Regions from separate parts of the Peribacillus sp. B-H-3 genome, predicted to be linked through region 2. Evidence: a T-box and tRNA genes for the amino acid it is inferred to sense, from the RefSeq annotation. Region 2 holds a T-box; the other regions hold tRNA genes.
What was found. A T-box is a leader RNA that pairs with one kind of tRNA and senses whether it is charged. The one in region 2 lies ahead of tyrS (tyrosine--tRNA ligase), so its partner is inferred to be a tRNA-Tyr.
Positions count from the first base shown of each region.

Region 1: it encodes a tRNA-Tyr, which carries the amino acid that the T-box ahead of tyrS (tyrosine--tRNA ligase) is inferred to sense. The anticodon was not compared.
Region 3: it encodes a tRNA-Tyr, which carries the amino acid that the T-box ahead of tyrS (tyrosine--tRNA ligase) is inferred to sense. The anticodon was not compared.

Region 1 covers NZ_CP183879.1:1,282,842-1,292,925, reverse strand. The annotation lists gene istA (IS21 family transposase) at 1-284, shown strand, start outside; gene istB (IS21-like element helper ATPase IstB) at 281-1,042, shown strand; gene ACN6MY_RS06400 (hypothetical protein) at 1,137-1,742, opposite strand; gene ACN6MY_RS06395 (hypothetical protein) at 2,128-2,805, opposite strand; gene ACN6MY_RS06390 (ASCH domain-containing protein) at 3,340-3,771, opposite strand; gene ACN6MY_RS06385 (VOC family protein) at 4,456-4,833, shown strand; partial or broken gene ACN6MY_RS06380 (IS1595 family transposase) at 4,933-5,064, opposite strand; gene ACN6MY_RS06375 (hypothetical protein) at 5,040-5,243, opposite strand; tRNA gene ACN6MY_RS06370 (tRNA-Leu) at 5,361-5,442, opposite strand; tRNA gene ACN6MY_RS06365 (tRNA-Cys) at 5,451-5,524, opposite strand; tRNA gene ACN6MY_RS06360 (tRNA-Gly) at 5,533-5,607, opposite strand; tRNA gene ACN6MY_RS06355 (tRNA-Gln) at 5,612-5,686, opposite strand; tRNA gene ACN6MY_RS06350 (tRNA-His) at 5,727-5,802, opposite strand; tRNA gene ACN6MY_RS06345 (tRNA-Trp) at 5,817-5,890, opposite strand; tRNA gene ACN6MY_RS06340 (tRNA-Tyr) at 5,896-5,979, opposite strand; tRNA gene ACN6MY_RS06335 (tRNA-Phe) at 5,995-6,070, opposite strand; tRNA gene ACN6MY_RS06330 (tRNA-Asp) at 6,104-6,179, opposite strand; tRNA gene ACN6MY_RS06325 (tRNA-Met) at 6,183-6,256, opposite strand; tRNA gene ACN6MY_RS06320 (tRNA-Val) at 6,284-6,359, opposite strand; tRNA gene ACN6MY_RS06315 (tRNA-Glu) at 6,370-6,444, opposite strand; tRNA gene ACN6MY_RS06310 (tRNA-Ser) at 6,453-6,544, opposite strand; tRNA gene ACN6MY_RS06305 (tRNA-Asn) at 6,548-6,622, opposite strand; rRNA gene rrf (5S ribosomal RNA) at 6,632-6,748, opposite strand; rRNA gene ACN6MY_RS06295 (23S ribosomal RNA) at 6,853-9,784, opposite strand; rRNA gene ACN6MY_RS06290 (16S ribosomal RNA) at 9,923-10,084, opposite strand, start outside.
Region 2 covers NZ_CP183879.1:4,271,902-4,281,985, forward strand. The annotation lists partial or broken gene ACN6MY_RS21280 (IS110 family transposase) at 1-799, opposite strand, end outside; gene ACN6MY_RS21285 (transposase) at 813-1,169, shown strand; gene ACN6MY_RS21290 (DUF4440 domain-containing protein) at 1,242-1,607, opposite strand; gene ACN6MY_RS21295 (HAD family hydrolase) at 1,743-2,426, opposite strand; gene ACN6MY_RS21300 (hypothetical protein) at 2,774-3,052, shown strand; gene ACN6MY_RS21305 (VOC family protein) at 3,397-3,810, opposite strand; gene tyrS (tyrosine--tRNA ligase) at 4,594-5,850, opposite strand; T-box leader at 5,907-6,125, opposite strand; gene ACN6MY_RS21315 (transglycosylase domain-containing protein) at 6,272-9,169, shown strand; gene acsA (acetate--CoA ligase) at 9,211-10,084, opposite strand, start outside.
Region 3 covers NZ_CP183879.1:602,584-612,667, forward strand. The annotation lists rRNA gene ACN6MY_RS02890 (23S ribosomal RNA) at 1-1,540, shown strand, start outside; rRNA gene rrf (5S ribosomal RNA) at 1,655-1,771, shown strand; tRNA gene ACN6MY_RS02900 (tRNA-Asn) at 1,820-1,894, shown strand; tRNA gene ACN6MY_RS02905 (tRNA-Thr) at 1,896-1,968, shown strand; tRNA gene ACN6MY_RS02910 (tRNA-Glu) at 1,990-2,064, shown strand; tRNA gene ACN6MY_RS02915 (tRNA-Val) at 2,072-2,147, shown strand; tRNA gene ACN6MY_RS02920 (tRNA-Thr) at 2,187-2,262, shown strand; tRNA gene ACN6MY_RS02925 (tRNA-Tyr) at 2,269-2,352, shown strand; tRNA gene ACN6MY_RS02930 (tRNA-Gln) at 2,442-2,516, shown strand; tRNA gene ACN6MY_RS02935 (tRNA-Lys) at 2,522-2,594, shown strand; tRNA gene ACN6MY_RS02940 (tRNA-Gly) at 2,602-2,676, shown strand; tRNA gene ACN6MY_RS02945 (tRNA-Ala) at 2,704-2,779, shown strand; gene ACN6MY_RS02950 (aspartyl-phosphate phosphatase Spo0E family protein) at 3,012-3,170, opposite strand; gene sigW (RNA polymerase sigma factor SigW) at 3,342-3,905, shown strand; gene ACN6MY_RS02960 (zf-HC2 domain-containing protein) at 3,919-4,536, shown strand; gene cdaA (diadenylate cyclase CdaA) at 4,750-5,571, shown strand; gene ACN6MY_RS02970 (YbbR-like domain-containing protein) at 5,564-6,901, shown strand; gene glmM (phosphoglucosamine mutase) at 6,951-8,300, shown strand; gene glmS (glutamine--fructose-6-phosphate transaminase (isomerizing)) at 8,753-10,084, shown strand, end outside.

The sequences.
Region 1 (10,084 bases), 1.7 Mb from region 2:
TCCGGTATGCGGGCCACAAAGTAAAGGTTAAAGTAACCTTGGATCATCAAATTGAAATCTATGATGAGAAGGAGTGCGTGGCTCAACACCCTATTTTAACGGGTAAAACGAGTGTTCATGTGAAGCTAGAGCATTATGAAGGATTACACAAAACAGGAAAAGAGCAGGAACATCAGAATCCCACTGGTTTGGCGGCCAAAGATTCTGGAAATGTCCCTACTCCTAATGTTGAAACACGTTCTCTAGCTTCTTATGCTGCTCTGGAAGAAGGTGATTCAATATGAAAAACCAACTCGAAGAGCAGCTAGAGAATCTTGGTTGGCAGGAAATAGCCAACCAATTAGATGATCTTTTAGAGAACGCTTCTAGAAATAATGTATCATATTTTGATTTTTTGCACACTCTTGTTTTGAGAGAAACTGAAGCTAGACAGGGGAATCTCTTGTCCAAGAGGATGAAGAGCGCCAAGCTTCCTTACATGAAGAACATCCATGATTTTGAGTATACGTTTCAGCCTAGTGTAAGTGAACAGCGTGTGAAGGAAACCTTGACTTGTAGGTACATCGCAAACGGGGAAAATAGGATTCTATTAGGTCCACCAGGTGTAGGAAAAACCCATTTAGCGATATCCTTTGCCGTAGAAGCTATTACACAAGGATACACTGCGTTATTTTTAACGGCTGATGAAGTGGTATCAGAATGCCGAAAGGCAGAATCAAAAGGAACTCTCCATCGCTTAGTTAACAAATGGAGCCGCCCCAATTTACTCCTCATCGATGAGGTAGGATATTTTCCATTTGATGAACTAACAGCCAATATCTTTTTTCAGGTGGTGTCCAAACGATATGAAAATGGGGCAATGATCTTAACATCTAATAAATCATTTATTGAATGGGGAAAAGTATTTGGGGATGATGTTTTAGCTACAGCGATTCTAGATCGACTCCTTCATCACTCTGTCACTTTTAATATCAAAGGAGAGTCCTATCGCCTCAAAGAAAAGAAAAAGGCTGGAATGTTCCCAGCCAAAGTAACTGAGTAACCGATATAAATGGGGACTTTTATTCCGATGACAATGGGGAAAAATAAACCGACGTTGACACCTATATCCCAAAAAATATATTAAAGCCATTTTACTAAATATTATTTAAAATTCTAACTCCATTTGGATCAACTATATTCGAAGAAAGGATACCTTCCAATACTGCTTCTTTAATAGTAACTGTATGACCAATTTCTGAAATAATATTTTCAACAGGTTTGCCAAATAAATTTGAAAGATCGTTTTCTAATCCTTTCATTCGAGTTTCCAGCTTTAATTCTTTTATTTTTATGTTATCCGCCAGATAGTCTACCGAGTCTGTGTTAATTTGAAGTTCTACCCTAAAATTATAGGGTGTTGCAATAAAGCTTCTTCGTTCACCTCTTTTTACTTCCCATGCCATTTTTTCTGCATTTTTGCATATATGGTTTTGTTCATTTTCTGATACTAAAAAACCAATATGGTCAAACATGATTTTCTTTCCATGACCAAAAGTTATATTTATACTCCCTTTTCTTGCTTCTACAATACGAAATATTATTTTTTTCTCTCGAAAGTCATCCCATGCCAAAGGAGGATTAAATGGTTGAAAATCCCCCTCGTACTTTCCTATACGCTGTGATATACGAAACCCCTTATTAACATAAAATTTTTCTGTTTCTTCCACATAGGGAGTCCAAAAATGATAATGAAAAAGCATATAAGCCACCTCTTTACAAAAACTATTTATTAAAATAAGAGCGTATTTCAATATTTTGTGTAAATGAATAAAGCTAAAAGGAATACCTTTTCATGGGAGAAAAGTCACCACAACAAATCTAAGAAAGAGATATTCCCTATGAAGCTGTTTACAAGAGAAGTCTAGTAAACCACCGTTTTTCGTACACACTGAGTAACTGTGATCAATACACAGCTCGTGAAGAAATTAACAGCTTTTTTAGATCACGAAATACGATCGAGTTGGCATCCATTCAGGCAATTCATGTAAAGGCTCATATTTACGGACATTACACTGATACGGTGAATTAAACATCTAGATTCCATAATTATTTAATTTACTTCCTGAGCAATTACTCCCCAATTAACTATTCAACAGGTGTAAATTTGGCAGATGTGGTTAACTCAATTTCATCACCTTCATATGCATCCCACATATACTCACTCTCGCCAAAGTCTCCATTTCCTAAAATAATATTTACATCTGCTCCTTGGTTTACAAAGAAGTTACCTTCTCCTCCATTAGCTGATACTTTATATCTTCCTTCTGGCAAATCCCTACCTACTTCAAATTTTCCTGCACTTAGAAACTTTGGTTTGCCTTTTGCTGCTTTTACTTGACTAGTAGCAGTTGCTAATTCATTATGCTTAGCATCAATTTGTTTATTCAACTTTGTTACTTCAGATTTCCTGCCTGAAATCTGACTGTTTATATCTTTGAGTTTCTGTTCAGCTTGTGCCTTTTTAGCAATGCTTGTTAACGCTGCATCATATTCATCTTGTTTATCTTGGATCTGTGATTCAACATCAGCTAATTTTATCCCAGCTGCATCAATTTTTTCATCAATATTTTTAAGCTTAGATTCCTTACTCTTAAACTTTGAAACCACTTGATCGTAGCTGGTCTTTTTACCATCAATTTTTGTTTTAGCCGAACTGTAGCCTACTGAGTAGAAAATAATTGCTAAAATGATTGCTGTTATTGGTAGAATGATTTTCTTGTTTTTATAAAAAGGCTGTCTTAAGGTATTTCTTTCTAATTCCATATGAATCCCCCTTATATAAATTGCTGTGCTTTAGATTTAGTTAGTGATTTTAAATGTAAATTACTATTCTGAATTATTTTCAAAAATTAATACTATATCATAATCCAATTTCCAATTTTTTCTTATAATTATACAACAAGGAAGTGGAATTAGAATGTAGAAAATTGTTTTCTTCAAAATATCTTACAAATAACCCACTAATCAACCAAGGATATCCTGCCGATCAAATTTTTAAAGTTTCATTCCTACAAGATATTTTTTGACTCTTAGTACCACTATGCAGCCCTGAGTTCACTAAATATCTGACTTCGCCTTCTTTCTCAAGAAATTAATAAGAATCCTTTTGTGACCATGTTTCTCACAGGTTACGCCCATCTATTATGTCTATGACTTTTGTTAGTATTTTGTTGTTTCCAAACAAATAAAAAAGCACCTCACATAAAGTGAGAAGCTTTGATATAACAGCAATCTTATCTGTTCATAGATACACACCAGCATAGAATTTCCAGATTCAGTGCCACTATGGTTTGATACTTATATCTTTCCGCTAAACTCCCACAGCCCAAGCTGCCCTTTTGCAGGAATATATTCATCGAGCATCCGCATGTCCTCAATTTCCCAGGCATAGCCGCCAACTCTGTAATCCCCTAAAAACAAGTCGTTCCCTGAAATAACCCGACTATCTTCTAAGACCGCCCAGTTTCCATTGTTTTCTTCTATTTTCAAACAGTTTTTCAGCTTGCAGACTCCAATTATCATTCCGGTCGGCAGGTTATCTTCTGTATACCCATGCTTAGCCAGCAGCTCGGCAACTCCATCCAGTCTACAGGCGGGCTTATCTACTTTTTTGCTCGTATGAATAGCAAGAGGACCCCGATAATGCGTTCTCCAAGTCCTTGTTTCATATTTGGCTTCCCTAAGGACAAATAAGCTTGCCCAAGGCTGGATCATCGACAGTACTTTCATTATTAATCCCCCCTGCTCCTGACATCATTAAGTTAATTGGTTATATAGTTCCCTTGAATAAGGATAATATAGACAGTATCTAGATTTAATGTTCTCTCTTGCCATAAAAAAAGACAGCTAACCAAAATGTACGCTGTCCTCGGGTTTCTAACTATATTTTGCTGCAACACAAAGTGCATGTGGACATAATAGATGCTAGTGCATTATTTTGGCAGATCCACAGTAAACGGTACTAACTTTTCACTGTCGATAATGCTAGAAAAATCGAATTGTAGAACAGTTTTCTCCTGCTTAAAATCATCTATTTTTTCCTTTGTTTTGTCTATTAACTTGTGCTGGTAATACTAAAGACACCTTGCAACATCGAATTTTTTTTCGATTCTATAAGGGTAGGGAAAATTCCATATTTAGTTTTATGTGATTATCGATTTAAAATGTTTGGAGGCAGGGTATTGCGAGTACTTTGTCTTTTTTTTTCATTCAACTTAATTTCGTACCCTTTTCTTATTTAAAGGCTGTGTTCTGAAAGATTGTGCCTATAGTATTAAATTAGTTGAGGACTTTTTTGGTCCTCTTTTTTGGATATTTTTACCTAGACAGTACAATAAAATTATTGGTATATTTACCATTATATATTTTATATTCAAAAAATTTAGATAGAATAAAATTAAGGAGTTGTTTTCAATGATTGCAAATTCTATTCAGAAGGTCGGACAAATAGGAATACCCGTAAAAAATTTAGAAAAAGCAGTTGGTTTTTACAAAGATTTATTAAAACTTCCTTTTCTATTCAGCACAGACTCTATGGCATTCTTTGATTGTAATGGTACTCGCCTTCTTCTTAGCCTTCCTGAAAAAGAAGATTTTACTCAATCAGGTTCTGTCATATATTTTCAAGTTGAGAATATTAAAGAAGCTCACGAAGAATTAATTGAAAAAGGCGTTTATTTTATTGACGAACCACATATAGTTGCAAAAATGGAACAAACTGAAACATGGATGACCTTTTTTAAAGACACAGAAGGAAATACTCATTCTTTAATCAGTGAAGTCCATATATAAATATTAGGAATCATAAATACCGCCTAATAGCGGTATTTTTTTATATTGATAAAGTAGACTTTATCTCTGTATGAAGAGTTGGTATTCATTGAACTGAAATTAACCCACATCTCTAATGTTTTGAACGGTTGTAAAAGTCGGTCTCTGACAAGAAAGCAGTAACATTTCTTTCGTTCTGCATAGTGAAGGAATTTTTTTGTTCAGTTCTAGGAACCGGTACCAAAACAAATAATAGTTTTGTTCACATCAAGATTCATGAAGTATGACCAGAACTGACGGAAGATGCCCGCATGAGATTTATCCTTTAATGTAATTTCCATTCCATTTACAGTGAATTCATATTTATGCTTTACTTCCATCATCATTCCTCCTATGTATTGGTATGTCAGCCAAGTTCTTCGTTTACTCACCGCACATGACCTCCGCACATTATTAGTGTCAAATCTGTAGTGTGAGAAAAATGAAAAAAGGTCTTACACAATTAAGTGTAAGACCTTGATACAACAGCACTCTTGGCTGTTTCATGATACCGGTGGCCGGGGTCGAACCGGCACTCCAGAAGGAACACGATTTTGAGTCGTGCGCGTCTGCCAATTCCGCCACACCGGCATGTAATTTGGAGGCGGCAACCGGATTCGAACCGGTGGTAAAGGTTTTGCAGACCTCTGCCTTTCCTCTTGGCTATGCCGCCTTAAATATTGGAGCGGAAGACGGGATTCGAACCCGCGACCCCAACCTTGGCAAGGTTGTATTCTACCACTGAACTACTTCCGCATGATGGCTGGGCTAGCTGGATTCGAACCAACGCATGACGGAGTCAAAGTCCGTTGCCTTACCGCTTGGCTATAGCCCAATATCATTATATTCAACTGAGTAACAATTTATGTTATAAATGGGGCGACTGATGGGAATCGAACCCACGAATGTCGGAACCACAATCCGATGCGTTAACCACTTCGCCACAATCGCCATTATTTTAAAATTGGCAGGGGCAGTAGGAATCGAACCCACACCGGAGGTTTTGGAGACCTCTGTTCTACCTTTAAACTATGCCCCTATAGATGGTGGAGGGGGGCAGATTCGAACTGCCGAACCCAAAGGAGCGGATTTACAGTCCGCCGCGTTTAGCCACTTCGCTACCCCTCCACATAATTAAGTGAATGGTGGCTCGGGACGGAATCGAACCGCCGACACAAGGATTTTCAGTCCTTTGCTCTACCGACTGAGCTACCGAGCCATTATTAATTACAGCTATATTGAATTTTTAAAATGGCGGTCCCGACGGGAATCGAACCCGCGATCTCCTGCGTGACAGGCAGGCATGTTAACCGCTACACCACGGGACCAGATTGCGGGGACAGGATTTGAACCTGCGACCTTCGGGTTATGAGCCCGACGAGCTACCAGACTGCTCCACCCCGCGATAATATAAATGTTTCATCAAAAATTATGGTGGAGGATGACGGGATCGAACCGCCGACCCTCTGCTTGTAAGGCAGATGCTCTCCCAGCTGAGCTAATCCTCCAGTATGTAAATGGTGACCCGTACGGGATTCGAACCCGTGTTACCGCCGTGAAAGGGCGGTGTCTTAACCGCTTGACCAACGGGCCAGGTATAATGGCGGAGAGCAAGGGATTTGAACCCTTGAGACAGGGGTACCCGTCTACACGATTTCCAATCGTGCTCCTTCGGCCACTCGGACAGCTCTCCATATGGCTCCGCAGGTAGGACTCGAACCTACGACCGTTCGGTTAACAGCCGAATGCTCTACCACTGAGCTACTGCGGAATAATACCAGCTTGGCGACGTCCTACTCTCACAGGGGGAGAACCCCCAACTACCATCGGCGCTGAAGAGCTTAACTGCCGTGTTCGGAATGGGAACGGGTGTGACCTCTTCGCTATCGTCACCAAACATTTTCCATAAGACATATATTATTATATACCTTATTTAATTATTTTGCAAGAACTTTTTTGTTCTTTCAAAACTAGATAATAGTGAAGGTTTTACGCGTCATTTTGGTTAAGTCCTCGATCGATTAGTATCTGTCAGCTGCACGTGTCACCACGCTTCCACCTCAGACCTATCAACCTGATCATCTTTCAGGGATCTTACTAGCTTGCGCTATGGGAAATCTCATCTTGAGGGGGGCTTCATGCTTAGATGCTTTCAGCACTTATCCCGTCCGCACGTAGCTACCCAGCTATGCCTTTGGCAAGACAACTGGTACACCAGCGGTGCGTCCATCCCGGTCCTCTCGTACTAAGGACAGCTCCTCTCAAATTTCCTGCGCCCACGACGGATAGGGACCGAACTGTCTCACGACGTTCTGAACCCAGCTCGCGTACCGCTTTAATGGGCGAACAGCCCAACCCTTGGGACCGACTACAGCCCCAGGATGCGATGAGCCGACATCGAGGTGCCAAACCTCCCCGTCGATGTGGACTCTTGGGGGAGATAAGCCTGTTATCCCCGGGGTAGCTTTTATCCGTTGAGCGATGGCCCTTCCATGCGGAACCACCGGATCACTAAGCCCGACTTTCGTCCCTGCTCGACTTGTAGGTCTCGCAGTCAAGCTCCCTTGTGCCTTTACACTCTGCGAATGATTTCCAACCATTCTGAGGGAACCTTTGGGCGCCTCCGTTACTCTTTAGGAGGCGACCGCCCCAGTCAAACTGCCCACCTGACACTGTCTCCCGCCCCGATCAGGGGCGCGGGTTAGAATTTCAATACAGCCAGGGTAGTATCCCACCGACGCCTCCACCGAAGCTGGCGCTCCGGCTTCTCAGGCTCCTACCTATCCTGTACAAGCTGTACCAAAATTCAATATCAGGCTGCAGTAAAGCTCCACGGGGTCTTTCCGTCCTGTCGCGGGTAACCTGCATCTTCACAGGTACTATAATTTCACCGAGTCTCTCGTTGAGACAGTGCCCAGATCGTTACACCTTTCGTGCGGGTCGGAACTTACCCGACAAGGAATTTCGCTACCTTAGGACCGTTATAGTTACGGCCGCCGTTTACTGGGGCTTCGGTTCAAAGCTTCGCTTGCGCTAACCTCTCCCCTTAACCTTCCAGCACCGGGCAGGTGTCAGCCCCTATACTTCGCCTTGCGGCTTCGCAGAGACCTGTGTTTTTGCTAAACAGTCGCCTGGGCCTATTCACTGCGGCTTTTCCGGGCTATTCACCCTAAAAAGCACCCCTTCTCCCGAAGTTACGGGGTCATTTTGCCGAGTTCCTTAACGAGAGTTCTCTCGAACACCTTAGGATTCTCTCCTCGCCTACCTGTGTCGGTTTGCGGTACAGGCACCTTTCATCTCACTAGAGGCTTTTCTTGGCAGTGTGGAATCAGGAACTTCGGTACTATATTTCCCTCGCCATCACAGCTCCGCCTTCATGGAAACGGGATTTGCCTCGTTTCCGGCCTAACTGCTTGGACGCGCATATCCAACAGCGCGCTTACCCTATCCTCCTGCGTCCCCCCATCGTTCAAACGATGAATAGGTGGTACAGGAATATCAACCTGTTGTCCATCGCCTACGCCTTTCGGCCTCAGCTTAGGTCCTGACTAACCCTGAGCGGACGAGCCTTCCTCAGGAAACCTTAGGCATTCGGTGGAAGGGATTCTCACCCTTCTTTCGCTACTCATACCGGCATTCTCACTTCTAAGCGCTCCACCAGTCCTTCCGGTCTAGCTTCAACGCCCTTAGAACGCTCTCCTACCACTGACACCAGAGGTGTCAATCCACAGCTTCGGTGATACGTTTAGCCCCGGTACATTTTCGGCGCGGAGTCACTCGACCAGTGAGCTATTACGCACTCTTTAAATGGTGGCTGCTTCTAAGCCAACATCCTGGTTGTCTAAGCAACTCCACATCCTTTTCCACTTAACGTATACTTTGGGACCTTAGCTGGTGGTCTGGGCTGTTTCCCTTTTGACTACGGATCTTATCACTCGCAGTCTGACTCCCATAAATAAGTCTTTGGCATTCGGAGTTTGACTGAATTCGGTAACCCGATGAGGGCCCCTAGTCCAATCAGTGCTCTACCTCCAAGACTCTCATTATGAGGCTAGCCCTAAAGCTATTTCGGAGAGAACCAGCTATCTCCAGGTTCGATTGGAATTTCTCCGCTACCCACACCTCATCCCCGCACTTTTCAACGTGCGTGGGTTCGGGCCTCCATTCAGTGTTACCTGAACTTCACCCTGGACATGGGTAGATCACCTGGTTTCGGGTCTACGACCTCATACTCATTCGCCCTATTCAGACTCGCTTTCGCTGCGGCTCCGTCTTCTCAACTTAACCTTGCATGAAATCGTAACTCGCCGGTTCATTCTACAAAAGGCACGCCATTACCCATTAACGGGCTCTGACTACTTGTAGGCACACGGTTTCAGGATCTATTTCACTCCCCTTCCGGGGTGCTTTTCACCTTTCCCTCACGGTACTGGTTCACTATCGGTCACTAGGGAGTATTTAGCCTTGGGAGATGGTCCTCCCTGCTTCCGACGGGATTTCTCGTGTCCCGCCGTACTCAGGATCCACTCAGGAGGGAACGAAGTTTCAACTACAGGGTTATTACCTTCTCTGACGGGCTTTTCCAAGCCTCTTCATTTACCCCGTTCCTTTGTAACTCCATGTTGAGTGTCCTACAACCCCAAGAGGCAAGCCTCTTGGTTTGGGCTAATTCCGTTTCGCTCGCCGCTACTCAGGAAATCGCATTTGCTTTCTCTTCCTCCGGGTACTTAGATGTTTCAGTTCCCCGGGTCTGCCTTCAGTACCCTATGTATTCAGGTAAAGATACTGTTCCATTACGAACAGTGGGTTTCCCCATTCGGAAATCTCCGGATCAAAGCTTACTTACAGCTCCCCGAAGCATATCGGTGTTAGTCCCGTCCTTCATCGGCTCCTAGTGCCAAGGCATCCACCGTGCGCCCTTTCTAACTTAACCATAAACATGGTATGTTTTTGAAAAGATTGACGCAAAAATTTGCCTTCTATCTATTATCTAGTTTTCAAAGAACAAAGTTCTGAAAGAATTGCTTCTTTCAAAACTGAACAAAACGTAAGCGAACGTTATTTTCCTTAGAAAGGAGGTGATCCAGCCGCACCTTCCGATACGGCTACCTTGTTACGACTTCACCCCAATCATCTGTCCCACCTTAGGCGGCTGGCTCCATAAAGGTTACCCCACCGACTTCGGGTGTTACAAACTCTCGTGGTGTGACGGGCGGTGTGTACAAGGCCCGGG
Region 2 (10,084 bases):
GCTTCTTGTTCCTGGAGCTTCTTATACCGCATAAAATGGCCATATACAAAGCGTGCCGTAATCGGCTTGAACCTCGTTTAGTAATATGATTTATAGTAGCTGTGAACTTACCTGATGAATGGACACTTGGATCTATTCCTGCGTAAGCCACAAGTTTCTTAGGGTGATTAAACCGGTCAATTTCTCCGATTTCGGAAATGATCGTTGCAGCGATCTTTCCTCCTATACCGGGAATGGATTGGATTATCTTACATTCTTTAATTTCTACTGCCAAGACATCTATCTCTGCCTCTATACTGGATAGGTGTTCTTGGTACTGAAGAAGCATATAGATATACATATCCAAACTGAACAACTGACTTTGTTACACACCTTGTTGGAAAGGATTTCTCTCAGCCGAAGCTATTAATTTAGCTGCCCTCTCCCTGGCCCAACCCTCCGACCGTTTTATACGCATTCCAACAATTCTCTCCAGTATCTTTGCTTCACCAGTCCTCAGAACATCTTCAGATGTAGGAAATTCCTTTAAAACCTGAAGAGAGACTTTTGAAAATAGATCTCCAAAGACTCCCCTATATTCCTGAAATACCTGGTCAAGAATTGTGTGGAATTGAAGTTTTACCTGAATGTAAAGGTTCGTAACGGTTTCGTATTGCCTTGATAAGGTTCTCAGATTTAGAAGTCTTAGACCTCTTTTCTTATAAGGCTCAAATTCTTCCTTGTAATAAAGAACACAAAGATTATATGCATCCACGGCATCGGTCTTTACCTTCCTAAGGCTTGTTTTCTTGGCTTGATATATAGCTACAAGAATGGCTGAGCAAATTTTATCCGAAATTGGGACTGATATAAAAAAACAGTTTCCAAGTGCAGCTCATATGTGTTCTTGGGCAGGCTTGGTTCCTGGACATAACGAAAGTGCTGGAAAAAGAAAATCAGCTAAAACCAAAAAAGGAAACAAATATTTGGAATCAGCATTAACAGAAGCAGCTCATTCTGTAAGAGGATCAAAAAATTACCTTGGAGCACTGTATCGGCGTACAGCATCACGAAAAGGTAAGAAGCGAGCAGGAATTGTCGTCGCTCATGCCATGATGAGAATAGCTTATTATCTCTTAACACGAAAAGAAATGTATGTAGACCTAGGCGAAGACTACTTTGATAAATGAGCTGCGTCTTATTAAGTATTGCCTCGTTTACTAAATTACAGAAGTTTATTTTCATGGTAGTTCATTAAGTAACTAAAGCGTAGGAGTTGTTCTTGTACCTTGGTGAAAGAACATTTTCCATCTTCCATCTCTAAATTTCCAAATTGAACTTCGCAATGAATGTTGATTTTTTACTTCGTTAAAAATTCGGTAGGTAGTTAACACTATTTCTTCAGACAATGGATGTATTTCAAAATCACTCAACTTCATCTTTACCTCACCTATTCCTTTTTCACTAATACCCTCATCTTTGTACAAGACTTTACCAGAACTTCCAAATTCAAAAAAATTGTCTGCAAGTAAATTATTAAGCTCTTTTTGAGATGTACGAATTTCTGGTTTTAACAACATCTCTTCCAGTTGACGTAAATTTTCTTTTAATGAAGATTCACTTTCCATTTTCCACACCTCTCTTTTACTGTTCATTATAAAAATAATACCAGATACTCTCTTTTCCCTCTTCAATCTAACCTGTCCCTTTAGCTCTATAAGAAAAAAGCGACACTTCGTTATTGAAATATCGCACCTATTAGTTCAAGAAGATTTAATATTAGATTGTGTTAAATTTTCAATGATTAAAGGTAATTCCGCCAAATCATCTACTATAAAATCTGCTTTGACATTGTTCCATTGAAAATCTTTTTTCCAAATTCCCTTCATCCCTACATTTTGAGCAGCGTTCACATCATTTTTTGGATGATCGCCAACAAATATACTTTCATTAGGTGAAACATTCAGTTGCTCTAAGGCTCTCTTAAATATTTGAGGATCAGGTTTTTTAATTCCTTCCCATTCAGATACTAATATCTTTTCAAAATATTTTTTAATACCTAAAGCCCTTATATTATCTATCTGAAATTGTCCTTTTCCATTTGTAATCATTCCTAGAACAAGATTGTTACTTCGTAATTTTTCTAACATGCTAATAAGATTTGGAAATGGGACGCAACTATTCTTAAATTGGCTTATATAATCTTGAAGTAAATCTTCCCAAGTTATCCCTGTAATATCAAATTCACCAGCCAATTGTTGATATACTTTATCTTTCCAAACATAACCTCGACAATCTAACTCTATGAACCTTGATGTGTATTTCTCTTTCGGTATATGTCCTATCCATTTATTTAATCTTTCATATTGTCCGTCAATAAATTTTTGTAGTGAAGCATCTCTATTTAATAAAGTTCCATCTAAATCAAAAATCACTGCATTAATCACTTTTCCCCCACTCCCTAACAATTACATAATTATCTATTTCGTTATACTTACTCCATTTTCCTTGTTGAACTATCCTGCCCCTTTAGTGGAATAAAAAAAGGTGCCTAGCAGCCAATCGGTCTTCAAATAACGCACCAGTTATTGAAGATGGTTTTTTAATTTTTAAATAGTGCCTAAAATACATTTAAATAATGTAACATTAACCCGAAATCAAAATGTAAACATTCTGTCACCGTAATACAGTTGATGTTAGGAATTTGAAAGTATAAACTTTACTTACTATATAGGGAGTGATTAGGCTGAAAACAGTAACCGCTGATAAGATAATATTCAAGAAAAAATTTTCGATGATTGAGCAATTTGCAATCAAAGATTTCCTGTTTAAATGGGTTGGAAGACCAACAGAAGGATTAGATGACTTTCTACCACTCGAGTACACAGAAAGTGTCTTTGCGAAGATGGAGGCAAAACAGGTAACAGCTTTACTCATTAATGGGGATGAACATTTCAGATATGCGACAATATCAGAAGATAATCAAATTGTTATAGGTGTTGTAGATTCGAATAAAGAGTTAATGCATAGAATTATTTCTCTGGATGAGATTTTAATAGGTAAGCACTTGTAAAATGCTTACCTCTCTTTTTCGTCCAATTTGTATAATCTCCACAAAATTTTCACTTAATTCTTCAGTTTAATTATAAAAGATTCTCCAATCATCCTCCGCCCATTAAATCAATAAGAAAAAGCCGCCAAGAACAGCAGCTGGATCTTCAACTATTGCAAGCTTTAGTTTAAAAACAATTCTTCACAAACTAAAATTTCAGCAGTTTATAGCATTCTCAACAGGTAATGGCCACAAGCCTGTCTAAATTGCTATATCCCGTTACATGTGTATCCTGCCCCTTTCATTTAAATAGATGTATGTTCAGCAATTTCAAAAACATTTCCGAAGGGATCTTCAAAAGCAGCTTAACGAGCTTCTGTAGGTATTTCGTGTAAAAATTTTACACCCTTCGATTTCATTTCATAAAATGTCTGCTCAACAGAATCCACCTCGAATACTAAAACTGTTCTAGCTTCGTTTGAATAATCCCCCGCGCCTCCATTCTTTTCGCACTTAAACGCAACAAGCTGCGTACCTTCTAACTGGAAAATTAATTTATTTTCCTTCTCAAGTATTATAGGCATCTCTAGCAGATTAGCATAAAACCTTTTTGCTTCATTGAGGTCTGAAACAAATCCATCACATTTCCTAATTTCATCTAGTATTCTCCCCTTTTTTGTTTGAATTTCTGCGGTCAGTTTTTTCACTTTCAATGCTGATTTAAATTGATCGCTAGTTTCTGCTACTTTGGATTCGTGTGAACTTACTATGGACTTCAATCCTGAACCTTATGCAGAGAGATAGTTATCTAAAGGAGCTGTTCTCGTTACATTGCTTGTAACTGTTTGTATAGCAAGCGAGCAAATAAATGGATAATAGCATGGCGCCAGATTACAATAGTATGTCTTTTTTAGTTTTCTTCATTCAATCATTCCTTTTCTTTAATCACGCTTACTGACTCCTCATTCTTCCCCCAGCCTGCAGTACGGTTCATTTTTGGAGAAATAAGAGTTAATAGAAGGCTGTTTTCGTACGTTTTATTGCTATGGAACAAGGGGTTGATTTCCGCTTCAGGATGCTCGCTTTCCGCGGGGCGGGCGGTGAGCCTCCTCTGCTTCGCCTGCGGGGTCTCACCTTCCCGCTAATCCCGCAGGAGCGCTTTCGCTCCAATCAACCACATTTAATAATGAGATCCCCTCACAGAACTCAGAAAAAACAACAATCTTTAAGAAAGAGCCTAATAGAAAGACACCACAACATTTTATAGAAAGAAAATTTAGCCCGACCCCCATTTCATAATCCTTGCTCTTTCCTTTGGCCGAAATAATTTAGACAACCAAATTCGTCAGCAGCTTTGTCTATTACAGGGAGCTTTAAGAAAAGCCGGCCCTTTACAACAAGGCCGGCTTTTTCTATGAATTATTTAAAGTGTTTGCATTCCTAAGCGTACAGACAAGGATAGCTGGTTTCTGCAGCAAGTGCCAGCCGCCGCGGGAGTACTCACCATCTGTACTCTTTAACAATTGGTCAAATCAAATATCAGTATTGAGCATCTACAGTCCTTATTTAATAAGTGTATATTTCTTTTTCCCGCGGCGGATCAATGTAAATTGCCCTTCTATTGCATCACTTTCCGATACCATATATTGAAGGTCTGTTACTTTTTCGCCATTTATGGAAATGGCCCCGTTTTGGATATCTTCGCGTGACTGGCGCTTAGATGGAGAGATTTTCGCGTCAACCAGCAAGTCCACTAGGCTGATTTCGTCTTTACTGTTTCTTTCATAGCTTGGGACATCCTTGAAGCCCAGTTTGATTTCGTCTGCAGTTAAATTCTTAACCTCACCGCTGAATAGGGCAGCAGAGATTTTAATAGCCTGCTGGAGTGCTTCTTCTCCGTGTATCATGCGGGTCATTTCCTCTGCAAGTGTCTTTTGGGCCTTTCTTAAATGCGGTTCAGTTTCAACAGCCTGTTCAAGGGCTTCAATCTCTTCGTGAGAAAGGAAGGTAAAGAATTTCAGGTATTTAACAACATCTGCATCTGCTGTATTAATCCAAAATTGATAGAATTCATATGGAGTCGTTTTTTCAGGATCCAGCCAGATAGATCCGCCCTCACTTTTCCCGAATTTCGTTCCATCCGCTTTTGTTACTAAAGGAATCGTCATTCCGAAAGCTTTTGCGCCTTCATCATGCATTTTCCTTATCAGCTCAAGGCCTGTTGTGATATTGCCCCACTGATCGCTTCCGCCAATTTGCAGCCTGCAGCCATTATGGTCATATAAATGGTTGAAATCCATTCCCTGAATAATGGTATAAGTGAATTCTGTAAAAGAGATCCCGGTTTCAAGGCGTGAAGATATCGTGTCTTTTGCAAGCATGTAGTTAATGCCGATATACTTCCCAAAATCCCGCAAAAATGTCACCATATCTATTTTGCCGATCCAGTCATAGTTATTCACCATAACGGCTCCATTTTCACCTTCGAATTCAAAAATCTTTTCTAATTGCCCTTTAATGCTATCGGCATTATAAAGGACCGTTTCAAGCGTCTGCAGCTTACGTTCCTCGCTTTTCCCGCTCGGGTCGCCAATCAGGCCTGTCGCTCCGCCTACAAGGACAATCGGGCGATGTCCGTGCTGCTGAAACCTGCGCAGTGTCAAGAAAGGAAGCAAGTGGCCAATATGCATGCTGTCTGCGGTTGGATCCACCCCGCAATATAAGCCTATTTTCTCATTATCTAATAAAGTTTTCAGGCCTTCTTCATCCGTCTGCTGGTAAATAATGCCTCTCCATTCCAAATCTTTAAGCAATTCCATGTTATATCCTCCTTTGATTTCAAAAAAGTCCAAATAAAAACGCCCCTTCAAATAAATGAAGGGACGAATAAGTTCGCGGTACCACCCAACTTGAGGACACTCCTGTCCTCCGCTTAATACGGATAACGGCCGCAATCCGCCTGCCGCTAGCCTGTATGGTTCACAGCAGATGCTCAAGGAGGTAATTCATCAAACAATATGTACCGGTTTCCACCACCCACCGGCTCTCTGAATACAGGGATTGTTTCACTACTCATTCCTATCATAGCGTTTCAAAAATAAATATTTAGATAATGAATTTTTATCACATTCACAGGCAGCTTGTCAATTACGAGCGGGTAGTTTTCTGAAAAATATCTAAAGAAAGCCTTTTCCATACCTGTTCTATGCTATAATGTATGTGATTTCAGGGGGTATGATAATGAAAAATAATCAAGATGCATCACCTGCGTTTTGGAGCAAGCTGACAGGTTTCCTTCAAAGCAAAAATACAAAGAGATATTCAAGAATTACCTATCAAGTCATTTGGAATTTAATGCTTTTACTGATTATAATCGGTGTTCTTGGGTTTTGTTTTGCCGGGGGAGCCGGTGCAGGATATTTCGCTGCCCTCGTTAAGGATGAGCCTGTCCGCCCAAAAGCAGAGCTTAAAAAGGACATTTACAACTATGAAGAGACCTCTGAATTATACTTCGCGAACAATACATATTTAGGAAAGCTGAATTCAGACCTCGAACGCGAACAAGTGACCCTCGACCATGTTTCCAAATACTTATCAGATGCTGTGGTAGCCACAGAGGATGAGTATTTTTATGAACATCATGGAGTCGTTCCAAAAGCGCTGATGAGGGCCATTTTCCAGGAAATGACCAACTCCTCTGTACAGTCAGGCGGAAGCACTCTGACACAGCAGCTTGTCAAGAATCAGATTTTAACGAATGAGGTTTCTTTTGACCGTAAAGCAAAGGAAATCCTGCTTGCACTGCGCCTGGAAAAATTCTTCAGCAAAAAAGAAATCCTTCAAACGTATCTTAATGTTTCTACCTTTGGAAGGAATTCCTCAGGACATAATATTGCCGGTGTTCAATCAGCTGCAAAAGGACTATTCGGCAAGAATGCCAGCGATTTGAACATCCCTCAGGCTGCGTTTATTGCTGGTCTACCTAAAAATCCATTCGGCTATACGCCATATACACAGCAAGGCAAGCTGAAGGAGAATCTGGATCCGGGGATTCTTAGGATGAAAACGGTTCTGAAAAGGATGCGCGACGGAAATTATATCACCCAGAAGCAATATGAAGATGCCCTTACATATAATCTCGTAAAAGATTTCATCGGACCGGTGCCGTCCCCGTCCAAAAAGTATCCATGGGTAACCTATGAAATTGAAAAGAGATCCATTGATATCCTTTCAGTGATACTGGCAAAAAAAGATGGCTACACAGAAAGTGATCTAAAGAAAGATAAAGACCTTAATCAGCAATATACCACTTTGGCAAGCCGGAATCTCCGGCAAAACGGGTATAAAATTTACTCGACGATAAACAAAAAAATGTACGACACGATGCAAAAGGTGAAAAACAATTATCCATATTACGGATATGACAAGCAAGAGGAAGTCAAAGATCCTGAAACAAAAAAACTCAAAACAGTTACAGAGCCTGTAGAAACAGGAGCTATGCTGATCGAAAATAAAACAGGTAAAATTCTCAGCTTTGTCGGCGGAAGAAATTATAAAAGAGAACAAACCAATCATGCCACTGCTGCCCTCCGCCCTAATGGATCGACGATGAAGCCGCTGCTTGTATATGGACCTAGCATTGAACTGGGAAAAATTTCTCCTGCATCACCTGTTGCCAATGTGCCGATGTCCTTTGGCGGCTGGTCCCCTGGCAACTATGGGGGAAGCTTCAGCGGTCTGACAACCGCACGGCATGCACTGGCACAGTCCTATAATGTGCCGGCAGCGAAGTTTTATATGGACATCATCAACACCCGCCCAGTCACCTATCTGGAGAAAATGGGCTTCACCTCTTTAACAAAAGATGATTACACATATTCATCCATGGCATTAGGCGCCATGCAAAGAGGTGTGACTGTTGAGGAAAACGTGAATGCTTATTCCACTTTTGCCAATTCAGGTAATTTTGTTGATGCCTATATGATCGACAAGATTGAGACCAAGGACGGAAAAGTCATTTATCAGCATAAAGTAAAACCTGTTAAGGTGTTCACACCGCAGACTGCTTATCTCACACTTGATATGATGCGTGATGTCGTCAATAAAGGCACGGCTGCCTCTGTGAATAACCGTCTTGCCTTTTCATCAGACTGGGCAGGAAAGACAGGAACCGGACAGGATTATCATGATGCCTGGTTCGTAGCTACGAATCCCAATGTTACATTCGGCACATGGATTGGCTATGATACTCCAAAGTCACTGAAAGGGTATTATAAGGGACTCGAATATAATAAGCGAAATCTCTATTTATGGGCTGAGTTAATGAATGCCGCTTATAAAGTCAAGCCAAGCCTGATCGACCCTGAAAAAAGGTTTGAAATGCCAGGCGGTATTGTAAGACGGCCTGTCTGCGGAAAAGGCGGCACGCTTCCTGCAAGTGTCTGTGAAAGCTCGAAGGAAGGTGCAACCGATTTATTTAATGCCAATTTCCTGCCAGACAAATCGGACAGCAACCTTATTGAAACCCGATATGTCCAAATTGGAAATAAACGGTATGCAGCCCTTTCTTCTACGCCAGATGAATTTGTCAGTACAGGTACAATCATTAATCCCGATTATTATGAAAAATTGGGAGGCAAATATGTAAAAGATCCTGGCTCGCTCATGCCAAAAGGAGATGGAGGTACTGCGGCGGATTCATTGCAGGACAACGGATCAACTCCATCTGCCCCTTCTATCGGCACAAGCGGCAGCTCCATTGTTTGGAGCAGCCATCCGGAATCCGATGTGATTGGCTACAGAATTTATAAATACGGCCAAAAAGCCAGCAGCATCAAAGCTGGAAGCTCGCTTTCCTACAGCGGCGGAAGCGGTTCGTACTATATAACCGCGGTGGATATTGCCGGAAATGAATCCGCACCGTCCAACACCGTCAGTATTGGGGATGCGAGCCCGCAAAAAGATACAAAACCTAAAGATGAACCAAAGAAACAAGAAGACAAAGTAAAAGATACATCCCCTAAAGATGATTCGAAGAAAGAAGAAAATAAAGTAAAAGAAACAAAAAAAGATCCTAAACCGGGTGAAACAAAACCTGTGGAACCAAAGAAACCAAAAAGCAGCGATAATAAAGAATAGAAAAAGCATCCCGGCAAATCAGCCGGGATGCTTTTCTGTGTTCAATCTTCCATTGTGGACAGGTCTCCTGCAGGGAGATCAAGCTCCCAGGCTTTAAGAACACGTCTCATGATTTTGCCGCTCCTTGTTTTAGGAAGCTTATCCCGGAATTCTATTTCGCGGGGTGCAGCATGTGCGGCGAGTCCATTTTTAACGAACTGGCGGATTTCCTCTATTAGCTCATCACTTGCCACATATCCGTCTCTCAGTGCAATGAAGGCTTTAATGATCTCTCCGCGTACAGGATCAGGCTTTCCAATTACGCCAGCCTCTGCAATGGCAGGATGCTCCACCAGCTTGCTTTCCACTTCAAATGGACCGACACGTTCACCCGAAGTCATAATCACATCATCCACACGGCCCTGGAACCAGAAATAGCCTTCTTCATCCATATACGCTGAATCCCCCGACACATACCAGTCACCAGGCATAAAATATGATTCATACTTAGCCGGATTGTTCCAGATGGCATGCATCATCGATGGCCAGCCCTTCTTGATGGCCAAATTGCCCATGCGGTGCGGCGGCAGTTCATTGCCCTGGTCATCAACGATGGCAGCCTTGACTCCCGGAATCGGTTTCCCCATGGAACCCGGCTTGATTTTAATGCTTGGGTAATTGCAGATGACCTGTGCGCCTGTTTCAGTCATCCACCATGTATCATGAATCCTTAGATTAAATACCTTCATCCCCCAGCGGACCACTTCCGGATTGAGCGGCTCGCCTACGCTCAGGATATGCCGCAGTGAGCTGAGATCGAACCGCTTGACGATTTCATCGCCTGCGCCCATCAGCATGCGGAAGGCAGTCGGTGCACTATACCAGACTGTAACACCGAAATCCTCGATTGTTTTATACCATGATTCAGGTTTAAAC
Region 3 (10,084 bases), 1.0 Mb from region 2:
CTAAGCTGAGGCCGAAAGGCGTAGGCGATGGACAACAGGTTGATATTCCTGTACCACCTATTCATCGTTTGAACGATGGGGGGACGCAGGAGGATAGGGTAAGCGCGCTGTTGGATATGCGCGTCCAAGCAGTTAGGCCGGAAACGAGGCAAATCCCGTTTCCATGAAGGCGGAGCTGTGATGGCGAGGGAAATATAGTACCGAAGTTCCTGATTCCACACTGCCAAGAAAAGCCTCTAGTGAGATGAAGGGTGCCTGTACCGCAAACCGACACAGGTAGGCGAGGAGAGAATCCTAAGGTGTTCGAGAGAACTCTCGTTAAGGAACTCGGCAAAATGACCCCGTAACTTCGGGAGAAGGGGTGCTTTTTAGGGTGAATAGCCCGGAAAAGCCGCAGTGAATAGGCCCAGGCGACTGTTTAGCAAAAACACAGGTCTCTGCGAAGCCGCAAGGCGAAGTATAGGGGCTGACACCTGCCCGGTGCTGGAAGGTTAAGGGGAGAGGTTAGCGCAAGCGAAGCTTTGAACCGAAGCCCCAGTAAACGGCGGCCGTAACTATAACGGTCCTAAGGTAGCGAAATTCCTTGTCGGGTAAGTTCCGACCCGCACGAAAGGTGTAACGATCTGGGCACTGTCTCAACGAGAGACTCGGTGAAATTATAGTACCTGTGAAGATGCAGGTTACCCGCGACAGGACGGAAAGACCCCGTGGAGCTTTACTGCAGCCTGATATTGAATTTTGGTACAGCTTGTACAGGATAGGTAGGAGCCTGAGAAGCCGGAGCGCCAGCTTCGGTGGAGGCGTCGGTGGGATACTACCCTGGCTGTATTGAAATTCTAACCCGCGCCCCTGATCGGGGCGGGAGACAGTGTCAGGTGGGCAGTTTGACTGGGGCGGTCGCCTCCTAAAGAGTAACGGAGGCGCCCAAAGGTTCCCTCAGAATGGTTGGAAATCATTCGCAGAGTGTAAAGGCACAAGGGAGCTTGACTGCGAGACCTACAAGTCGAGCAGGGACGAAAGTCGGGCTTAGTGATCCGGTGGTTCCGCATGGAAGGGCCATCGCTCAACGGATAAAAGCTACCCCGGGGATAACAGGCTTATCTCCCCCAAGAGTCCACATCGACGGGGAGGTTTGGCACCTCGATGTCGGCTCATCGCATCCTGGGGCTGTAGTCGGTCCCAAGGGTTGGGCTGTTCGCCCATTAAAGCGGTACGCGAGCTGGGTTCAGAACGTCGTGAGACAGTTCGGTCCCTATCCGTCGTGGGCGCAGGAAATTTGAGAGGAGCTGTCCTTAGTACGAGAGGACCGGGATGGACGCACCGCTGGTGTACCAGTTGTCTTGCCAAAGGCATAGCTGGGTAGCTACGTGCGGACGGGATAAGTGCTGAAAGCATCTAAGCATGAAGCCCCCCTCAAGATGAGATTTCCCATAGCGCAAGCTAGTAAGATCCCTGAAAGATGATCAGGTTGATAGGTCTGAGGTGGAAGCGTGGTGACACGTGCAGCTGACAGATACTAATCGTTCGAGGACTTAACCAAAATGACGCCTGATATGTGCTTCTTCTATTATCTAGTTTTGAAAGAACAAAAAAGTTCTTGTAATTTGCTTAAAAAGATATTATAATAGATAATGTCCTTACAAGTGAATTGATGTCTGGCAATGATGGCGAAGAGGTCACACCCGTTCCCATTCCGAACACGGAAGTTAAGCTCTTCAGCGCCGATGGTAGTTGGGGGTTCTCCTCCTGTGAGAGTAGGACGTTGCCAGGCTAAATCTTCTAAGATGTACATCAGGGGTTTCAGGAAACATTATACTATTCCGCAGTAGCTCAGTGGTAGAGCATTCGGCTGTTAACCGAACGGTCGTAGGTTCGAGTCCTACCTGCGGAGCCATGCTTCCATAGCTCAGCAGGTAGAGCACTTCCATGGTAAGGAAGAGGTCAGCGGTTCGAGCCCGCTTGGGAGCTTCCTAGTACACATCATGCATCGGCCCGTTGGTCAAGCGGTTAAGACACCGCCCTTTCACGGCGGTAACACGGGTTCGAATCCCGTACGGGTCACCATTATATCGGAGGATTAGCTCAGCTGGGAGAGCATCTGCCTTACAAGCAGAGGGTCGGCGGTTCGATCCCGTCATCCTCCACCATTTTTTAAAAACTTAATAGATTTATACCATCTTAAAAATGCCGGTGTAGCTCAATTGGTAGAGCAACTGACTTGTAATCAGTAGGTTGGGGGTTCAAGTCCTCTTGCCGGCACCACTTTACGGAGGGGTAGCGAAGTGGCTAAACGCGGCGGACTGTAAATCCGCTCCTTTGGGTTCGGCAGTTCGAATCTGCCCCCCTCCACCATTCTAATAAAAAACATTGTGGATGAGTTATATTTTCCTTCGAGTCGGGGATTATATGATTACCACCTATTTTTTTGTAAAATACTTTATTGGGCTATAGCCAAGCGGTAAGGCAACGGACTTTGACTCCGTCATGCGTTGGTTCGAATCCAGCTAGCCCAGCCATTCATGAGCCATTAGCTCAGTCGGTAGAGCATCTGACTTTTAATCAGAGGGTCGAAGGTTCGAATCCTTCATGGCTCACTCTTTTGCGGAAGTAGTTCAGTGGTAGAATACAACCTTGCCAAGGTTGGGGTCGCGGGTTCGAATCCCGTCTTCCGCTCCAGAGAACTGCATGCATACATAAAAATATGGGGCCTTAGCTCAGCTGGGAGAGCGCCTGCCTTGCACGCAGGAGGTCAGCGGTTCGATCCCGCTAGGCTCCACCATCTAACTACATACATAATTATTCGTCTTTGATTGTATAATCAAAGGCTTTTTTTATGTTCTTTTCCTATGACTTTACAAGCCGGTTTTATATCGCTTCAATCGGAATGAACCTTGTAAATAGGGGTTAGTTTTTAAGGGGATTAGCGGACTTTGGGTGTGAGGTGTCATTGCAGGAGATTTTATACTCGGTTAATGGAGACCTTCTATATAAAATGAAACAGTAACCGGGGGTTACTGTTTTTTAGTTATGCGATAATATTGATTTATGAGCTGATCTAGTTCTGTGCTTGCCTTAACCACTTGGGTGTCGATTCTGGAGGAAGATAAAGCCAAATGAATCATACGCTGTCTGCATTCTTCTATATGGTGTAAAAGCTGTTTTGCAGTCATTTCAGCTGTTCCCCGCTTTCACATTCAATTTTTCTCTATATATCCCTTTTTGGCAGAATTTAAACAGGTTTCTTCTATTTTTGTTAAAATTATTTATATCCTTTTTTGAAACCTATATATGGCTGAATTCGTAAGTATCTTATAGCCGCATGAGCGGGGGTAAAAAACCAAATGGAAGCAATCATAAAAAAAAGAATTAAACAGGTTCTAAAAGGTGATCAAAATGCATTCAGTGAAATCGTAGAGCTGTATAAAGACCGCGTCTATCAGCTTTGCTACAGAATGCTTGGCAATAGCCATGAAGCGGAAGATATGGCACAAGAGGCATTTTTGAGAGCCTATATCAATATTCGGAGCTTTCATATTCAAATGAAATTTTCGACCTGGCTATACAGGATTGCTACCAATCTGTGCATCGACCGGATTCGCAAAAAAAAGCCGGATTATTTTTTGGACGCGGAAGTTGCAGGCACAGAAGGGCTGGATTTATACTCGCAGATTGCTTCAGAAAGCAGCAATCCTGAAGAAGAACTCGAATCTATGGAATTGCGGAAAACGATTCAGGAAGAGATTTTAAAACTTCCGGAGAAATATCGGTCTGCCATTGTTCTGAAGTATATTGAAGAATTATCACTTAAGGAAATCAGCGAGATTCTGGATCTGCCGGTTGGAACTGTAAAAACCAGGATTCACCGGGGCCGTGAAGCTTTGAGAAAACAGCTGGGCCATTTATAAAAAGAAGGTGAAAATGATGAGTTGCCACAATGAGTTCTTAGAATACATGCATGAATATCTTGATGAGGAAATCTCTGATGAAAGAGAGGGGCAGCTAAGGGAGCATTTGCAAACCTGTTCTGAATGCCGTTTGCATTTTCATGAATTAAAAAAGGCTGAAGCTTTGGTTCAGGGGCTGCCAAGCAGGAGGGCTCCGGCTCATTTTACTGATAGGGTTATGGCAAACCTTCCTAAAGAGAAGAAAAATGCAGGTGCAAGGCGCTGGCTGAAAAATCATCCTTTTATCACAGCGGCTTCCCTCTTTATTCTATTAATGGCTGGATCTGTTATCTCCATCTGGAATCAGGATCCACATTTTTCGGTATCCAAAAAGTCTAATATAGTAGTGGAGAGAAACACGGTAATTGTTCCTAAAGGGAAAACGGTGAATGGAGATATCGTGGTGCAGAATGGCGATATTCGGATCGAAGGGAAAGTAAAAGGGAATGTGACAGTAATCAATGGCCATGAATACCTGGCTTCGGCAGGAAGCGTCACAGGAGAAATTGAGATGGTCAATAAGATATTCGATTGGCTATGGTTTAAAATGAAAAACGCTGGAAAAGCGGTTTTCCAGGTAGGTGGGCCGTAAATGGTATCATTCAGGTCTCCAGGTCAGGTAGGACAGACAGGCTATGCCATAAGGCGGCCTGCCCGGTTTTGTCCCTTTCTGACGGGAGGCTTTTTTGAATTAATCAAAAAAGAGGTCTACAATATTTAGAAGTGCGGACAGAAAAATGGTATACTGTTTAGGTTATATTAAAAATCTATGGCTATGGAGTATTTACCGACTGGAGGAAGTAACATGTCATTATCCAACTTTTCCTTCTTGGATTATGTAGTGAATTTAATTGATATTCTCCTTGTTTGGTTTGTGATATATAAACTGCTTGTCGTTATTCGGGGAACAAAGGCTGTTCAGCTCTTAAAAGGGATATTCGTCATCGTAATTGTCCGTGCCTTGAGCAGCCTGATCGGCCTGAATACACTAGGGTGGTTAATGGAACAAGTTATGACTTGGGGAGTCCTTGCTATTATCATCATTTTTCAGCCTGAGCTGCGGAGGGCGCTTGAGCAGCTTGGAAGAGGAAAGCTGTTTGTAAGAAGCACCGGCCAGGAAGAAGATGAGCAAGACCGGCTAGTGGAAGCAATCGTTAAGGCAACTGCCTATATGGCAAAACGGAGAATCGGTGCATTGATTTCCATCGAGAAGGAAACTGGACTGAGTGATTACATAGAAACCGGAATCCCGCTTGGATCACAAATTTCTTCTGAACTCTTAATCAATATATTCATTCCCAATACACCGCTTCATGATGGTGCCGTTATCCTGCAGAATAACCAGGTGGCTGCAGCAGCCTGTTATCTGCCTTTATCCGAAAGCCCGTTCATATCAAAGGAGCTTGGGACGAGGCATCGTGCGGCAATGGGCATCAGTGAGGTGACCGATTGTATCACGGTTGTTGTATCAGAAGAAACGGGCGGCGTTTCTTTAACGAAAAATGGCGAACTGTATCGCGAATTAGACCAGAATACCTTCAGGAACATGCTGCAAAAAGAATTGGTCCTGGATAATAAATTGGCTTCCTCAACGTTATGGAACTGGAGGGGGAAGAAAAATGGATAAATTCATGAACAGCAGCTGGTTCACAAAAATTGTGGCGCTCGCTTTAACTGTCCTGTTATTTACTTCCGTTAACTTTACACCTGGAACCGGAAAAAAATCCCTCGGTTTTAACACACCGGGAGAGACTGGCACGGAAACAATTAAAAATGTGCCCGTGGAAGTGTATTACGATCGCGATAACCTTGTCGTGACGGGTGCACCGAAGTCAGTGGGTGTTACCTTAAAAGGGGTAAAAAGCTTATTAATTTCGGCGAAAAACCAAAGGGAATTCAAGGTATACATCGATTTGTCGGATCCTGAGATCGCTATGGGCGAAAAAAAGGTGCCATTAAAAATCAGGGATATAAATGAAAAGCTGACAGCATCAGTAAATCCTGAATATACTACGGTGAAAATTCAAGAAAAGGTGACAAAAGAGTTTTCAGTCGATCCGGAGTATAATAGGTCGCTTATTGAGGATGGATATACAGCAGATAAGCCAGCTGTCAGTCCGCAAACCGTTAAAATAACCGGCGCAAAAGATATTATCGACCAAATTGCCTATGTGAAAGCCACAATGGCACTTTCGGGCAGGGTCAATGAGACGGTTCACCGCCAGGCTATGGTGCGGGCGCTTGACAGGGATTTGAACAAGCTCAATGTATCGATAGAGCCATCCGTTGTGGATGTTTCCCTGAACGTGAATATCCCTTCTAAAACAGTAAAGCTCGTACCTGTTCAAACCGGCACACCTAAAGACACTGTCAGCATTAAAAGCATGGCCGTTTTCCCTAAGAATGTTACTTTGTACGGAAAGCAATCGGTTTTAGATTCCATACATGGAGTAAGCGTTCCGGTAGATGTGTCCAACATAGATAACAGTAAAGAGGTGGAATTGCCTATTACTGTTCCAGATGGTGTGAAAAAAATGTCACTGGGTACAGCGACGGTGAAAATCCAGACAGAGAAGGTACAGCCGGCTGACAAAAAAACAGCTGAAACGGAGAAAAAACCGCCTGAAAAGCAAGATGAACAAACAAAAAGTCCAGATACTTCGGCGCAGACAAAAGTTTTCAAAAATCTCGACATTGCTTCATCTGGACTTGCTGATGATGAGGACTTGACTTTCAAATCTCCGAAAGGCGGCAAGATTGATCTGACTTTATCAGGAACCGCCGATGATCTGCAAAAGGTAGAGCCTGATGATATTCAAATCACGGTAGATGCCACAGGCCTTGAAGAAGGAGAGCATGACACAGTCATTCAGGTCAAGGTTCCTGCGAATATTAAATGGGAGCTTCCGGTTAAAACGGCTACGGTCTCCATTACAAAAAAAGATAAAGAAACATAATAATTGCAGCGTAATATATAGGATTATTAGAAAGAAGGAGCGATATTCTATGGGTAAATATTTTGGGACAGACGGAGTAAGAGGGGTTGCAAACAGTGAATTAACCCCAGAGCTTGCCTTTAAGCTTGGCAGATTCGGAGGGTATGTTTTAACGAGAGATATGGAACGCCCTAAGGTCTTGATTGGCCGTGATACCAGGATTTCCGGGTATATGCTTGAGGGAGCTCTTGTAGCAGGACTGCTGTCCATCGGAGCAGAGGTAATGCGTCTTGGTGTTATTTCGACGCCAGGTGTCGCCTATTTGACAAAAGCTTTGAGTGCAGAAGCAGGTGTCATGATTTCTGCTTCTCATAATCCCGTGGCTGACAATGGAATAAAATTCTTCGGACCTGATGGTTTTAAGCTTTCAGATGAACAGGAAAACGAGATCGAACGATTAATGGATATGGAAAAGGATGAACTTCCTCGCCCCGTCGGCGGAGACCTTGGCCATATGAATGATTATTTCGAAGGAGGCCAAAAGTACCTTCAGTATCTTAAGCAGACGGTTGATGAAGATTTCACCGGCATTCATATAGCTTTAGACTGTGCGCATGGTGCGACTTCTTCACTGGCGACACATTTGTTTGCCGACCTTGATGCAGATATTTCTACAATGGGAGCATCACCAAATGGGTTGAATATAAATGAAGGCGTTGGTTCAACTCATCCTGAAGCTTTGGCTGCCTTCTTAAAAGAAAAAGGAGCAAGCGTAGGCCTTGCTTTTGACGGTGACGGAGACCGCATGATTGCCATCGATGAAAATGGAGACATTGTGGATGGCGACCAGATCATGTACATTTGCGCCCGTTACATGAAAGAAAATAACCGCCTGAAACAAGGAACTGTCGTTTCAACAGTCATGAGCAACCTGGGATTCTATAAAGGGCTCGACCAGCATGGGATCCAAAGTGTGCAAACAGCTGTAGGAGACAGATATGTTGTGGAAGAGATGAAAAAAGGCGGCTATAACTTGGGCGGAGAACAGTCCGGGCACATTATTTTCCTTGATTATAATACAACGGGTGATGGCCTCCTGTCCGGCCTGCAGCTGGTGAATATTATGAATCAAACAAAAAAGCCGCTGTCAGAATTGGCGGCTGAGATGAAGAAATATCCTCAGACACTTGTAAACATCAGAGTGACAGACAAACATGCTGTCACACAAAATGAAAAGGTCCATCAGGTCATCACAGAGGTAGAAGCTGAAATGAACGGAAACGGAAGAATTCTGGTCCGCCCTTCAGGTACAGAACCTCTAGTGCGTGTTATGGCAGAAGCGCCTGACGCCGGGCAATGCCGCCACTATGTGGACAGAATAGCAGCAGTCGTAAAAGAAGAAATGGGTTTAAACGAATAAACTGATAGGTATGCATAAGGGGAACGCTTTTTCTTCTTATGCATATTTTTATATCAGGAGTCTTTATCCTTATCCTAAAGCCTGGTCCGTTTAGATTTAATCATAGTTGACGAAGCGGCCTGTTATAGGGTATGATTATTCTGTTTTTCGGATCTTCCGATAAACAGCAGACATTAAAATGAAGGGCGGGCAGTGATGGCAGTGTAATACTAAAAGCGCCAGGACTAAGCCGGAACGGAAGCGGTTTAGTTGACGAGGTGGAGGTTTATCGAAAGTTCGGCGGATGCCTCCCGGCTGAACGTGCACAGCCGCAGGAATTTTTATCTTAAAACAGCGGGGCAACCTGCTGCACAAAGGATAAGAAATGCACATCTAAAAAAATATGAGATAAGGGGGCAAGGCTGCCCCTGGGCATTCTTGTTCCCCGATCATCGGCTGGAGGAGCAATTACTATGTGCGGTATCGTTGGATATATTGGTAATAATGACGCGAAGGAAATTTTATTAAAAGGTCTTGAAAAGCTTGAATACAGAGGCTATGATTCTGCAGGAATCGCCGTTATAGATAATACAGGAGTACAGGTTTATAAAGAAAAAGGACGGATTGCGGACCTTCGTGCGGTAGTTAATGAAAATGTTACGACACATACAGGCATTGGCCATACTCGCTGGGCAACTCACGGTGTGCCAAGCGTTTCAAATGCACACCCGCACCAAAGCACTTCTGGACGCTTAACACTTGTTCATAATGGTGTAATCGAAAACTACAATCAGCTGAAGCGTGAGTATCTTGGAGATGTCACTTTTAAAAGCGAAACAGATACAGAAGTTGTGGTTCAGCTGATCGAAAAGTTTGTAAATGACGGTTTGGATGTGGAAGAAGCATTCCGCAAAACGCTAAAGCTTGTTAAAGGATCCTATGCATTGGCTTTATTGGATAACCAAAACAATGAAACCATTTTTGTAGCTAAAAATAAAAGCCCGCTGCTTGTAGGTGTCGGTGAAGACTTTAATGTCGTAGCATCTGATGCAATGGCTATGATACACGTAACTAATCAATTCCTGGAGCTAATGGATAAGGAAATGGTTATCGTAACAAAAGAACATGTATCCATACAGACACTGGATGGCCAGGCAGTTATCCGTGAGCCGTATACAGCTGAACTGGATGCAAGTGATATTGAAAAAGGCACGTACCCTCACTATATGCTCAAGGAAATCGATGAGCAGCCATTAGTGACTCGAAAAATCATTCAGGCGTACCAAAATGAACAGGGCAAGCTTGCAATCGATTATAACATTGCTGAAGCAGTGAGCGAAGCAGACCGGATTTATATCGTGGCATGCGGAACAAGCTACCATGCAGGGCTGATCGGCAAACAGTTGTTTGAAAACATGGCTAAAATTCCGGTTGAAGTACATGTTGCTTCGGAATTCACATACAATATGCCGCTGCTTTCAGAAAAACCGCTGTTCATTTTTATTTCACAAAGCGGAGAAACAGCAGACAGCCGCGCCGTGCTTGTAGCTGTTAAGGAGCTTGGCCACAAGGCGCTGACAATCACCAATGTACCTGGGTCAACATTGTCCCGTGAAGCTGATTTCACTTTGCTTTTGCATGCAGGTCCAGAAATTGCAGTTGCCTCTACAAAGGCTTATACAGCTCAAATTGCAGTTCTAGCCATCCTGGCTGATGTAACGGCTCAGTTCCGCGGCATGACTGTAGATTTTGATTTGGTTAAAGAACTTGGTATTGCAGCTACTGTCATGGAAGCTCTTTGTGAT